Regions from separate parts of the Nocardiopsis sp. L17-MgMaSL7 genome, predicted to be linked through region 2. Evidence: riboswitches for the same ligand, from Rfam matches in the RefSeq annotation. Region 2 holds a riboswitch; the other holds the start of a gene.
The links. A riboswitch is a leader RNA that binds a small molecule or an ion and turns the genes downstream of it on or off. The one in region 2 is predicted to bind S-adenosylmethionine.
Positions count from the first base shown of each region.

Region 1 (5,823 bases), on a different contig from region 2:
GTGGTGAAGGTGTCGCAGGCCGCCGCCAGTGCCACGGCTCCCAGGACGTTCGGGCTGCCCGCCTCGTGTCTGGCAGGGAGGTCGTTCCACTGGACGTCGTGTTCGGTCACCCGGCGGGTGGCGCCCCCGCCCGCGAGGTAGGGGGCGGCGGCGGAGAGCCAGTCGGCGCGGCCCGCCAGCACCCCCGAGCCGAAGGGGGCGTAGAGCTTGTGACCGGACAGCGCCACGTAGTCCGCGCCGGTCGCGGCGAGGCTGAACGGCAGGTGCGGCACGTACTGGGCGGCGTCCACCACCACGCGGGCGCCCTCGGCGTGGGCGGCCTCCACCAGCTCCTCGACCGGCCAGATCTCACCGGTGACGTTGGAGGCGGCGGTGACGCACAGCAGCCGGGGACCCTCGGGCTCCTCGGCGAGCGCGGTGCGGGCGGCGGTGACGGCCGCCTCGGGCGACGCGGGCAGCGGGAGCCGGACCACCTTCCCGGCGCGCGAGGCCGGGTGCTCCCACGGGAGGAGGCTGGCGTGGTGCTCGGACTCGAAGACCACCACGGTGCAGCCCTCGGGGACGGCGCGGGCCAGCAGGTTCACGGCGTCGGTGGTGCCGCGCACGAACACGACCGCGTCAGCGGAGCCGGACGCGTCGGCCTCCGTGCGCACGCCCAGGAACCGGGAGACGCTGCGGCGGGCGCGTTCGTAGGCGTCGGTGCTGACCTGTGAGTGGTGCCCGGCGCCCCGGTGGACGCTGGCGTAGTAGGGCAGGGCGGCGGCGAGCGCGTCGGCGACGCTGGTCAGACACGGGGCACTGGCGGCGTAGTCGAAGTTCGCGTAGTCCACGTACTCGCCGGTGACCAGCGGGGTCCCACCCTCGGCTGTGACGATCGCGCACTCGGTGCGGGCCCTGGCGTCGCGGGCCGCGTCCCTGGCGGCGGAACGGCTGGAGCGCGTGGAGTCGAACGGGATGACAGTGGTCATGGGGCACCTCTTCTGTGGGTCGTGGGACCCACGGGGTACGCCGATGACGGCCGCGCCTCAGGGGTCCGCGCTTGTCTGACACGGTCGTGTCGGGACCTGGTCCTCACCCGGGGCACCCCACCGCGGAAGGAGGGTTGCCGACCAGCTAGCCGGGGCTTGTCGCTGGTACTCGTGACCTGTGCCGAAATGTAACACAAGCTCCCGTGGGCGCGCATCCGCGCCCGTGTGCCCCGGGCCACCCCCGCCCTTGACACCGACCGTCCCGGCTGGGCCATACTGATCGGGAACTGCCCTCACGTCGCGGGTGTCCGGTTTCCCCCGGCTGCCCTTCAGACGCGAGACTCCAGTGAGTCGGAGTTTTCGCGTGCCCGCAGACAAGAGGTGCTCTTCCTTTGTACGGCGACGACCGTGTTCAGCAGCTTTTCCGCAACCCGAGGGTTGTGCTCATCTCCGGCTACGCCCGTCTTCCCGACTCGGTGGCGAGCCATTCCCAGTACCAGCGGCTCGGGGTCGTGCTCGCGGTGGACTCCGCGGACGGCCGGATCGTGGCCGCGGACACCACGCTCCTGACCGACCTCGCCAAGGACTTCTTCCGTGCCCTGGTCGAGGGCGCCTCGGTGACCGACGACATCGCGGAGATCGTCCAGCGGGTCCAGACGCGCTACGCGGGCCAGTCCGGCGCCGCGCTCACCACCGCGCTCCGCCGCTGCCTGGAGACCTACTACCAGCTGCGGGACGGCGACCAGCTGCCCTGCGGCCCCGAGGATCCCGCCAGCCTCGACGGCAAGGAGTGACCCCCCATGAGTGAGACCAGTCCCCAGCCCGCCCCCGCGGACGGAACAGGGGAGGACGCCCCGCTCCCCCTCGCCGGAGTGCGGATCGCCGACCTGTCCCGCGTGCTCGCGGGCCCCTACGCCACCATGCTGCTCGCGGACATGGGCGCCGAGGTGGTGAAGGTGGAGCAGCCCGGTCGGGGCGACGACACCCGTTCCTGGGGTCCGCCCTACGCCGAGCCCACCGAGGAGCACCGGGCGGACCACTCCCCCGGCGAGGCCGCCTACTTCCTGTCCGTGAACCGGAACAAGCGGAGCCTGGCCGTGGACCTGAAGGACCCCGAGGGTCTGGCCGCCGTCCAGGAGCTGTGCGCCACCTCGGACGTGGTGATCCAGAACTTCCGGCCCGGGGTGATCGACCGGCTCGGCCTGGGGTACGCGCAGGTCAGCGCGCGCAATCCGGCGGTCGTGTACTGCTCGGTGAGCGGGTTCGGCCCGGAGCACGATCCCGCCACCCGCCCCGGGTTCGACATCGTCGTGCAGGCCGAGAGCGGGCTGATGGCCACGACCGGCCCCGCCGACGGTCCGGCGAGCAAGGTGGGTGTGGCGCTCACCGACGTCCTGACCGGCCTGAACGCGGCAGTGGGCATCCTCGGCGCGCTCATGCGGGCCCGGGTGACCGGACGCGGCGAGAACATCAGCGTCTCGCTGGTCAACTCCACCCTGTCGAGCCTGGTCAACCTGGCACAGCAGGCGCTGGTCACCGGAGCCGAACCGGCGCGTGTGGGCAACGCCCACACGACCATCGTGCCCTACCAGGTGTTCCCCACCAAGGACGCGGAGGTGGTGATCGCCGCCGGGAACGACGCCCTGTACCAGCGGCTGTGCGCCGCGATCGACCGCCCCGACCTGGGCCGGGACCCCCGGTACGCCACCAACCCGGAACGGGTGGCGCACCGGGACGAACTGGTCGCGGAACTCTCGGCGACACTGCGGGAACGGCCGGCCGAGCACTGGATGGGGGTCCTGGTCGGGGCCGGGGTCCCGGCTGGCAGGGTCCGCGGGGTACTGGACGCGCTGCGCACCGCCGACGCCAACGGCGACGACGTCCTGCGCACGGTGGAACACCCCACGGCCGGACCGTTGGAACAGGTGCGGGCGGGCTTTCGCATGGAGCACACCCCCGTGCCGATGACCGCCCCTCCGCTGCTCGGACAGCACTCGGAGCGGGTCCTGGCCGAGCTCGGCCTGACCCCGGACCGGATCGCGGCGCTCCTGGCCAGCGGCGCCGTCCAGCAGACCGACGTCGGCTGAGCCGGGGCCCGCGCCCCGGCACCGACCCCACACACGCAAGCACCACGAAGGGACACCCACCATGAGCGACTCCAAGCGCAGGGCCGCCGCCCCCGACCCCCTCGACTTCCTGGCCGTGGACGCCGAGCTCTCCGACACCGAGCGCGACATCCGCGACGCCGTCCGCGAGTTCTCCACCCGTGAGCTCCTGCCCAACGTCGCCGACTGGTTCGAGGCCGGAACCCTCCCGGACCCGCGCGGGCTGGCCAAGGCCTTCGGTGACCTGGGAGTGCTCGGCATGCACCTGGACGGCTACGGCTGCGGCGGTTCCAGCGCGGTCGCCTACGGCCTGGCCTGCAGGGAGCTCGAGGCGGTGGACTCCGGTCTGCGCAGCTTCGTGTCCGTGCAGGGATCGCTGGCCATGGCCGCCATCCACAAGTTCGGTTCGGAGGAGCACAAGAACGAGTGGCTGCCGAAGATGGCCGCCGGTGAGGCGATCGGCTGCTTCGGACTGACCGAGCCCGACTCCGGCTCCGACCCCGGCTCCATGCGCACGCGCGCCCGCCGTGACGGCTCGGACTGGGTCCTCAACGGCACCAAGATGTGGATCACCAACGGTTCGGTCGCCGACGTCGCCGTGGTGTGGGCCGCCACCGAGGACGGGATCCGGGGCTTCGTGGTGCCCACGGACACCCCCGGGTTCTCGGCCAACGTGATCCACAGGAAGCTCTCGCTGCGCGCCTCCATCACCTCCGAGCTGGTCCTGGAGGACGTGCGCCTGCCCGCCGACGCCGTCATGCCCGCGTCGAAGGGGCTCGGGTCGCCGCTGTCCTGCCTGAACGAGGCCCGCTACGGCATCGTGTGGGGCGTGGCCGGTGCCGCCCGCGCCTGCTACGAGGCGTCCCTGGACTACGCGAAGACGCGTGAGCAGTTCGGCAAGCCCATCGGCGGGTTCCAGCTCACCCAGCGCAAGCTCGCCGACATGGTCGTGGACGTCAACCACGCCTCGATGACAGCGCTGCGGATCGGCCGGCTCAAGGACGAGGGGAACTGCCACCACAACCACGTGAGCTTCGGGAAGTTCGCCAACGTGGCGGCGGCGCAGCGGGTGGCCCGGACCGCGCGCGGCATCCACGGTGCCAACGGGATCACCCTGGAGTACCCGGTGATGCGTCACATGGTGAACCTGGAGACGGTGGCCACCTACGAGGGCACGGAGGAGATCCACGCGCTCAGCATCGGCCAGTCCGTGACCGGCGTCTCGGCGTTCCGGTAGGGCGGCGGGCACCCCTCGGGTGCCATCGGTGGCCGGAAACCATCACAATGGGAGCATCCGATCGAGGGAGTTGCCGAAGATGGTGAACGAACCGACGAAGCGGTTCGAGATGACGAAACTGCGGCGGACCGCCAACGCCTTCGTCAGCGGCTTCGTCAAGTACGGGGCCTGCCCGCCGGAGCTGCACCTGCTCACCACGCGTGGGCGCACCTCCGGTTTCCTGCGCACCATCCCGCTCAGTGTCCTGGACAGTGAGAGCGGACGGTACCTGGTCTCTCCGTACGGCGAGGTCGGCTGGGTGCGCAACATCCGCAAGGACGGTTTCGCCACCCTGCGCCAGGGCGGCTGGATCGAACTGGTGAGTGTGCGGGAGCTCGGCCCGGCCGAGGCGGCTCCGGTGCTCAAGGAGTACCTGGACAACCCCAGGTCCGCGGTCGTGGGCCCGTACTTCGACGCCCCGCCGGAGGCCCCGGAGCAGGCGTTCGAGGCCGAGGCCGACCGGCACCCGGTCTTCCAGATCGTGCGGTCCACGACGATCCGTCTGTAGAACCGCGCTGAGCCCCGGTCACCCGGAACTCGGGTGGCCGGGGCTCAGCCGTGCGGGTCAGCGCGCGGGGCGCAGCAGGGCCGTGCCCCGGTCGAGCGGCGTGTAGCCCACGGTCGCGTACGTCATGGCCGGGGTCGGGTAGGCCTCGTTCGGTGTGGTGTTGATGTACACCCGGTCCCCGCCCCGACGCGCGGTCAGGGCGCACGCCGTGAGGGCGAGCGCGACGGCCAGGCCCCGGCGCCGGTGCGCGGGGACCACGCCGAGGGGTTCGATCTCCGAGCAGCGGTTCTCCGGGTCCCACCACACGACGCAGCAGGCGGCCAGCGACCCGCCGGGGGCCTCCACCACCAGGTCGAGTTCGCGGTCGTACAGCAGCGCGGCGCGGGTGTTGTCGTACCGTTCCCGACTGAACCGGCTGGTCAGGTCCGGGTTCACCGTGCCCACGCGCTCGGGCCAGGGCAGGTCGGAGGGCTTCCAGGCGGTGCGGTGGCACTCCACCCGGGCCTCCTCCTCGCCCTCACGCACCGCGCGGATCCGGTAGCCGTCCGGCAGGTGGATCTCCTCCTCGGTGGCGTCGCGGCTCATCCACTCACCGAAGGTGTTGTCCTTCCCGAGGGCGAAACCGGCCTTCTCCGCGAGGTCGCGGAGCACGGTGTCCCCCTGGAAGGCCAAGAGCTCCACTGCGGCGTCACCGGTTCGGGCCAGGGCCCAGTCCAGGAGCGCGGCCCCGGCCTCGGGGTCGTCGGAGGCGCCCACGGCAGAGACGGTGGCGAGGGACCGCAGGGCGTCGGGGCCCTCGACCACGGCCCAGCCCACGACCTCACCGTCCCGGCGGGCCACGGCCGCGTTCTCGGACGTGAACTCCTCGGTGGCCAGCTGCCAACCGAGGCCGCCGGGGTGGGGGGACTTCGGCCACAGGCGCTGGGCGAGGGCCTCCAGGGAGCGTGCGTCCCCGGGGCGGAGCGG
Region 1 covers NZ_QGTF01000001.1:40,421-46,243, forward strand. The annotation lists gene BDW27_RS00195 (aminotransferase class V-fold PLP-dependent enzyme) at 1-968, opposite strand, end outside; SAM riboswitch class IV at 1,031-1,145, opposite strand; gene BDW27_RS00200 (DUF3870 domain-containing protein) at 1,361-1,762, shown strand; gene BDW27_RS00205 (CaiB/BaiF CoA-transferase family protein) at 1,769-3,055, shown strand; gene BDW27_RS00210 (acyl-CoA dehydrogenase family protein) at 3,117-4,310, shown strand; gene BDW27_RS00215 (nitroreductase/quinone reductase family protein) at 4,390-4,857, shown strand; gene BDW27_RS00220 (GNAT family N-acetyltransferase) at 4,915-5,823, opposite strand, start outside.
Region 1: another riboswitch for S-adenosylmethionine. It lies ahead of BDW27_RS00195 (aminotransferase class V-fold PLP-dependent enzyme); the one in region 2 lies ahead of thrC (threonine synthase).

Region 2 (5,823 bases):
GGTGGTCGACACCGAGTTCGGCACGAACGGCAACGACACCGATCCCGGCACGGCGGCGGGCGCGCTGGTCGTCGGACACGGCCACGGTATGGACGCGGACGGCGGGGTGCTGGGAGTGGCCCCGGCCGCGAGGCTGCTGGTCCTGCCCACCGACGACGGTCCCGCGGAGGTCATCGGCTACGCCGTGGAGCAGGGGGCCCAGGTCGTCCTGCTCCAGGACGAGGTCGAACAGGACGAGGACCTCCAGACGGCGACCGCCTCGGCCGCGCGGAGCGGGACGCTGGTCGTCGCCCCGGCGGGCGGCGAGGCGGACCCGAACGTCCTGGCGGTGGGCGGTGTGGACGAGGAGGGCGCCCTCCTGCCCGACTCGCCCCCGGCCGAGTCGATCGACCTCCTCGCGCCCGGCGCCGAGCTGTCCACGGCCGGCCCGGACATGGGCCAGACCGACGTGACCGGCACCCCGTACGCCGCCGCGGTGGCCGCGGGCGCGGCCGCGCTGCTCACCTCCGAGTACCCGCAGCTGGGCGCCGAGCAGCTCCGTGACGCCCTGGTGGAGGGCTCCCAACAGGGCGGGCAGGGGCTGGCGTCCCTGTACCTGCCCTCGGCTGTCGCGCAGGCCTCCGGGAACGCCCAGGACATGCCGCTCGTCGACGACAACCTGGTGCAGGACGACTCCCCGACCGTTCCGGTGTGGATGTGGTTCGCGCTGGTCGGCGTGGTGCTGGCGCTGATCGTGATCCTGCTGGTGCTGTGGGTGCGCCGGACCAGCAAGGACCCCTACGGGGTGGCGGCCGAGCGGCAGGAGGAGGACCAGCGGATCGCCGCCGAGCGGGCCGAGCAGGCCAGGGCCGAGGAGCGCCCCTCCCGGCGCAAGGGCGGCCGCCGCCGCAAGAAGTAGGCGGGGCGTCGAGTCGGCTGAGGTCACACGCCCCCTGGCGGGGCGAGCCGTGGCGGATCGGGTGAAAAGCCCGTGACGCCACGGCTTTTCGTTGGTTAGGGTCCTTGCGGCACCACACACAGCTCGGCTCGGCGACACCTCGACGGTGGGAGACAGCATGGTTCGGATGCGGGACGGCAGCGCGGGCGACGCGGACTACGGGGTCATCGCCCGCACGTACACGGACCACCGGCAACCGGAACCGAGGATCGCCGAACTCCTCCACGCCGCCCTGGGAGACGCCCGGACGGTGCTCAACGTCGGGGCCGGGGCCGGGTCCTACGAACCCGCCGACCGCGACGTCACCCCCGTGGAGCCCTCGGCCAGCATGCGGGCCCGGCGCCCCGGGCACCTGCCCGCGGCGGTCGACGGCACCGCCGAGTCGCTGCCGTTCCCCGACGACTCCTTCGACGCCGCCATGACCACCTTCAGCGTCCACCAGTGGTCCGACCTCGCCAGGGGCCTGGCGGAGGTCCGCCGGGTGACCACGGGCCCTGTGGTGGTGCTGACCTGCGACCCCGCCCTGGTACGCGACTTCTGGCTATACGGCTACTGCCCGGAGGTCCTGGACACCGAGGCGCGCCGCTACCCGGAGCCGTCGGTCCTGGCCGAGGGGCTGGGAGGAACGACCACCGTCACCCGGGTGCCGATCCCGCTCGACTGCTCGGACGGCTTCAACGAGGCCTACTACGGCCGCCCCGAGGCGCTGCTCGACCCCGGGGCCCGGCAGGCCTGTTCGGCGTGGAGCTTCGTCGACGAGGCCGCGCACACCCGCTTCCACGAGGACCTCTCCCGCGACCTCCGCGACGGCACGTGGGACGCGCGCCACGGCCGCCTGCGTGAACTCCCCGAGTGGGAGGGCTCGCTCGTCCTGGTGGTCTCCACCCCTGAGGGACGCCCCCAGGCCTGACCGTCGCGTTCGGTCATGCCGCTCGGACGGTCGGTAGTGCCACGAATGCGCGTGCATATGTAAGGCACGTCGAAAGCCTTGACGCGGGTACGCCGGACGGCAAGGCTTTGTGGAATGTCGCCTCTCGAAACGCCCTCTCTGCCCTCACGAGGAGACAGGCGGGTCGCCTCCGACCCCATGGCACGCAACCTGGTGAACGGTCGCGTGCGCCTCTCCGAACCCGACCCCAAGTGGCCCTACCTGTTCCGCCAGGAGGAATCCCGTATCCGGGGCGCACTGGGGGACCGCGTGCTGTCCCTGGACCACGTCGGCTCCACAGCGGTGTCCGGCCTGGCCGCCAAACCCTGCGTGGACCTGGTCATGGCGGTCACCGACTCCGCCGACGAGACCGCCTACCTGGACGACCTGGAGAAGGTGGGATACACCCTGGTCATCGCCGAACCCGACTGGTACGAACACCGGGTCCTCAAGGGTCCCAGCGTCAACCTCAACCTCCACGTGTTCAGCCAGGGGTGCGAGGAGATCGACCGCATGCGGCTCTTCCGCGACTACCTCATCGCGGACGCCGGGGCCCGGGAACGCTACACCGCGGTCAAGCGTGAACTCTCCGAACGCACCTGGAAGCGCATCCAGGACTACGCCGACGCCAAGTCCGGCATCGTCACCGAACTCCTCGCCGAGGCCGAGGCCTGGAAGGCGGCCGCCTCCCGGACCCACTGACCGGATACCGGTCGGGCGCCCGGTGACTTACCGGATGACCGGAGTCCGACCGAGAGCCAGCGGGTCGTGGGCCGCAACATGACCCCGCCGAAGGGCGTGTCCAGCACGGGACACGCCCTCGCGTTGTTCCCGGCGTCCCGGCCGTCTCCGGCGCGCGGCGCGTCCCGACGCCCGGCACCCGTCCGGCCCCGCCGCGGCCGAGCGGCTCACATCGAACCCCGTCAGCCGTCCAGGGAACGCAGCTGCTCCTGGAACCAGCGGCGCGGCGGCAGCGCCACGGCGGCCTCGGCCAGCCGTCCCCGGCGCTCCTTGCGCTCCCCCTCGGGCATCGACAGCGCCCGGTGCAGTGCCTCGGCGGTCTCCACGGTGTCGTAGGGGTTGACCAGCAGGGCGTCCGCGCCCAGCTCGTCCGCCGCCCCCGCCTCACGCGAGAGCACCAGCACCGAGTCCCGCTCGGAGAGCACCGGGCCCTCCTTGGCGACCAGGTTCATGCCGTCCCGGATCGGGTTCACCAGCAGCACGTCGGCCATCTGGAACGAGGCCAGCGACCGCGGGTAGTCGTCGTTGACCTCCAGCACCAGCGGCGTCCACTCGGGGGTGGAGAACTCCTCGTTGATCTCCTTCGCGGTCCGCAGCACGGAGTCCGTGTACTCCCGGTACTCCGGCACGTCGCCCCTGCTCGGGTAGGCGAAGGCCAGGTGGGTGACCCGGCCCCGCCACTCCGGGTGCGCCGTCAGCAGCTCCCGGTACGCCTCCAGACCGCGCACGATGTTCTTGGACAGCTCCGTGCGGTCCACCCGGACGATCAGCCGGGTGTCGCCCACGGCCTCGCCCAGCGTCCGCCTGCGGTCCGCCACGGCGGGCTCCGAGGCGCTCTCCCGCAGCCCCTCCTCGTCCGCGCCCAGGGCGTGCACGCCCACCTCGACGATCCGGCCCCCGTGCTCCACGGTGCGCCGTTCGAGGTCGACGTCGGCGCGCAGGATCTCGGCGCAGCAGCGCAGGAACGCGTCGGCCCAGCGCGGGCTCAGGAACCCCAGCCGGTCGGCGCCGAGCATCCCCTCCAGCAGCTCCCGGGCCACCTGGGTGGGCAGCATCCGGAAGTACTCGGGTGGGGCCCACGGGGTGTGCGAGAAGTGCGCGATCCGCAGGTCCGGTCGGCGGGCGCGCAGGATGCGCGGCACCAGAGCCAGGTGGTAGTCCTGCACGGCCACGCGCGCGTTCTCGGCGGCACCGCTGACCAGCGCCTCCGCGAAGGCGTTGTTGTAGGCGGCGTAGTCCTCCCACTGGCTGCGGAACTCCGAGCCGAAGGAGGGCTTGTTCGGGGTGTCGTACAGCATGTGCTGCACGAACCACAGGGTCGAGTTGGCCACCCCGGTGTAGGCGCCCGAGAAGGTCGTCTCAGGGATGTCCAACATGTGGACTCGCATGCCGTCGAGGTCGTGCGCGAGGTCCAGACGGGCCCCCGGCGCCTCGGTGGCGGCGCGGCGGTCGGTGTCCGACAGGGCCGCGCACACCCACAGTCCGTCGATCTCGGTGGCCACGGAGATCATCCCCGAGACCAGTCCGCCGCCGCCCCGACGGTGCTCAAGCGAGCCGTCGTCGGCGGTGGAGAAGGAGACCGGGCCCCTGTTGGAGGCTATGAGGATCTGAGCCTTGTCCACGTGGTCGTCCTCTCGACGAAGGAAGCTCTGGGGATCACGCACTCCTCCTAGGTCTCGCCTACGGACAGTCGCCCCAAACCCCCTCGCGGGCAACGGTGGACACCGTCACAGGGGAGCCGGATCCGTACTCGGGTCGCGCCGCACGTGGACGGTGTCGTCTCAGCATTCGAGCCGCTTTGTGTAATCCGGATCACCCGGCATGGAAAATCGGTCAGCACCTCAGTTACAGTGACGGTGCGTTCTCGGAGAAGAACCGCCACAACTTCATATTGCTCATCCAGAGGGGTGGAGGGACCGGCCCTGCGAAGCCCCGGCAACCATCTCGACATGTGGAACCGCGATCAACGCGACCCGTCGAGGCAGGTGCCAACTCCGGCCTGGGGTCAAGGTGGCCACCAGGAAAGATGAGGGGAGACGCCTCGCCATGGCGATTGCCGCCGCTGAACCCACCTCCGTTCGCGCCTTCGGCCCCGGGACCGCGCTGTCCTGTCGGGAGTGCGGTGAGCGCTACGAACTCTCGCCGAGCTTCGCCTGCCAGTTCTGTTTCGGCCCCCTGGAGATCGCCTACGACTTCGGGCCCGTCACCCGCGAGCAGATCGAGAGCGGCCCCAAGAACATCTGGCGCTACCGCTCCCTCCTCCCGGTCCCCGACAACGTGGCCGACCTGCCCAACATGAACCCCGGCCTCACCCCCCTCGTCCGGGCCGACCGCCTCGCCGCCGAACTCGGCCTGCGCTCCCTGCACGTCAAGGACGACTCCGCCAACCCCACGCACTCCTTCAAGGACCGCGTGGTCGCGATCGCCGTCGAGGCCGCCCGCACCTTCGGGTTCACCACCCTCTCCTGCTCCTCCACCGGCAACCTCGCCGGTGCCGTGGGTGCCGCCGCCGCGCGTGCCGGATTCGACTCGTGCGTGTTCATTCCGGCCGGTCTGGAGGAGGGCAAGGTCGTCATGGCCGCCGTCTACGGCGGGAAGGTCGTGGCCATCGACGGCAACTACGACGACGTCAACCGCTTCTGCTCCGAGCTCATCGGCGACGAGGCGGGCGAGAGCTGGGGCTTCACCAACGTCAACCTGCGGCCGTACTACGCCGAGGGCTCCAAGACGCTGGCCTACGAGATCGCCGAGCAGCTCGGCTGGCGCCTGCCCGAGCAGATCGTCATCCCGATCGCCTCCGGCTCGCAGCTCACCAAGATCGACAAGGGCTTCCAGGAGCTGATCCGGGTCGGCCTCGTCGAGGACCGCCCCTACAAGGTGTTCGGCGCGCAGGCCACGGGCTGCTCGCCGGTCGCCCGCGCCTGGGCCGACGGGCACGACGTCATCCAGCCGGTCAAGCCGGACACCATCGCCAAGTCGCTGGCGATCGGCAACCCCGCGGACGGCCCGTACGTGCTGGACATCGCCAACCGCACCGGCGGGGCGATCGAACACGTGGGTGACGACGAGATCGTCGACGCCATCAAGCTGCTGGCCCGCACGGAGGGGATCTTCGCGGAGACCGCGGGCGGTGTGACCACCGGTGTCCTGCGCAAGCTGGTCCGCGAGGGCAGGCTCGACCCCGAGGCGGAGACGGTCATCGTCAACACCGGCGACG
Region 2 covers NZ_QGTF01000006.1:243,003-248,825, reverse strand. The annotation lists gene BDW27_RS12825 (S8 family serine peptidase) at 1-898, shown strand, start outside; gene BDW27_RS12820 (class I SAM-dependent methyltransferase) at 1,056-1,847, shown strand; gene BDW27_RS12815 (GrpB family protein) at 1,962-2,567, shown strand; gene BDW27_RS12810 (trehalose-6-phosphate synthase) at 2,789-4,228, opposite strand; SAM riboswitch class I at 4,499-4,639, shown strand; gene thrC (threonine synthase) at 4,653-5,823, shown strand, end outside.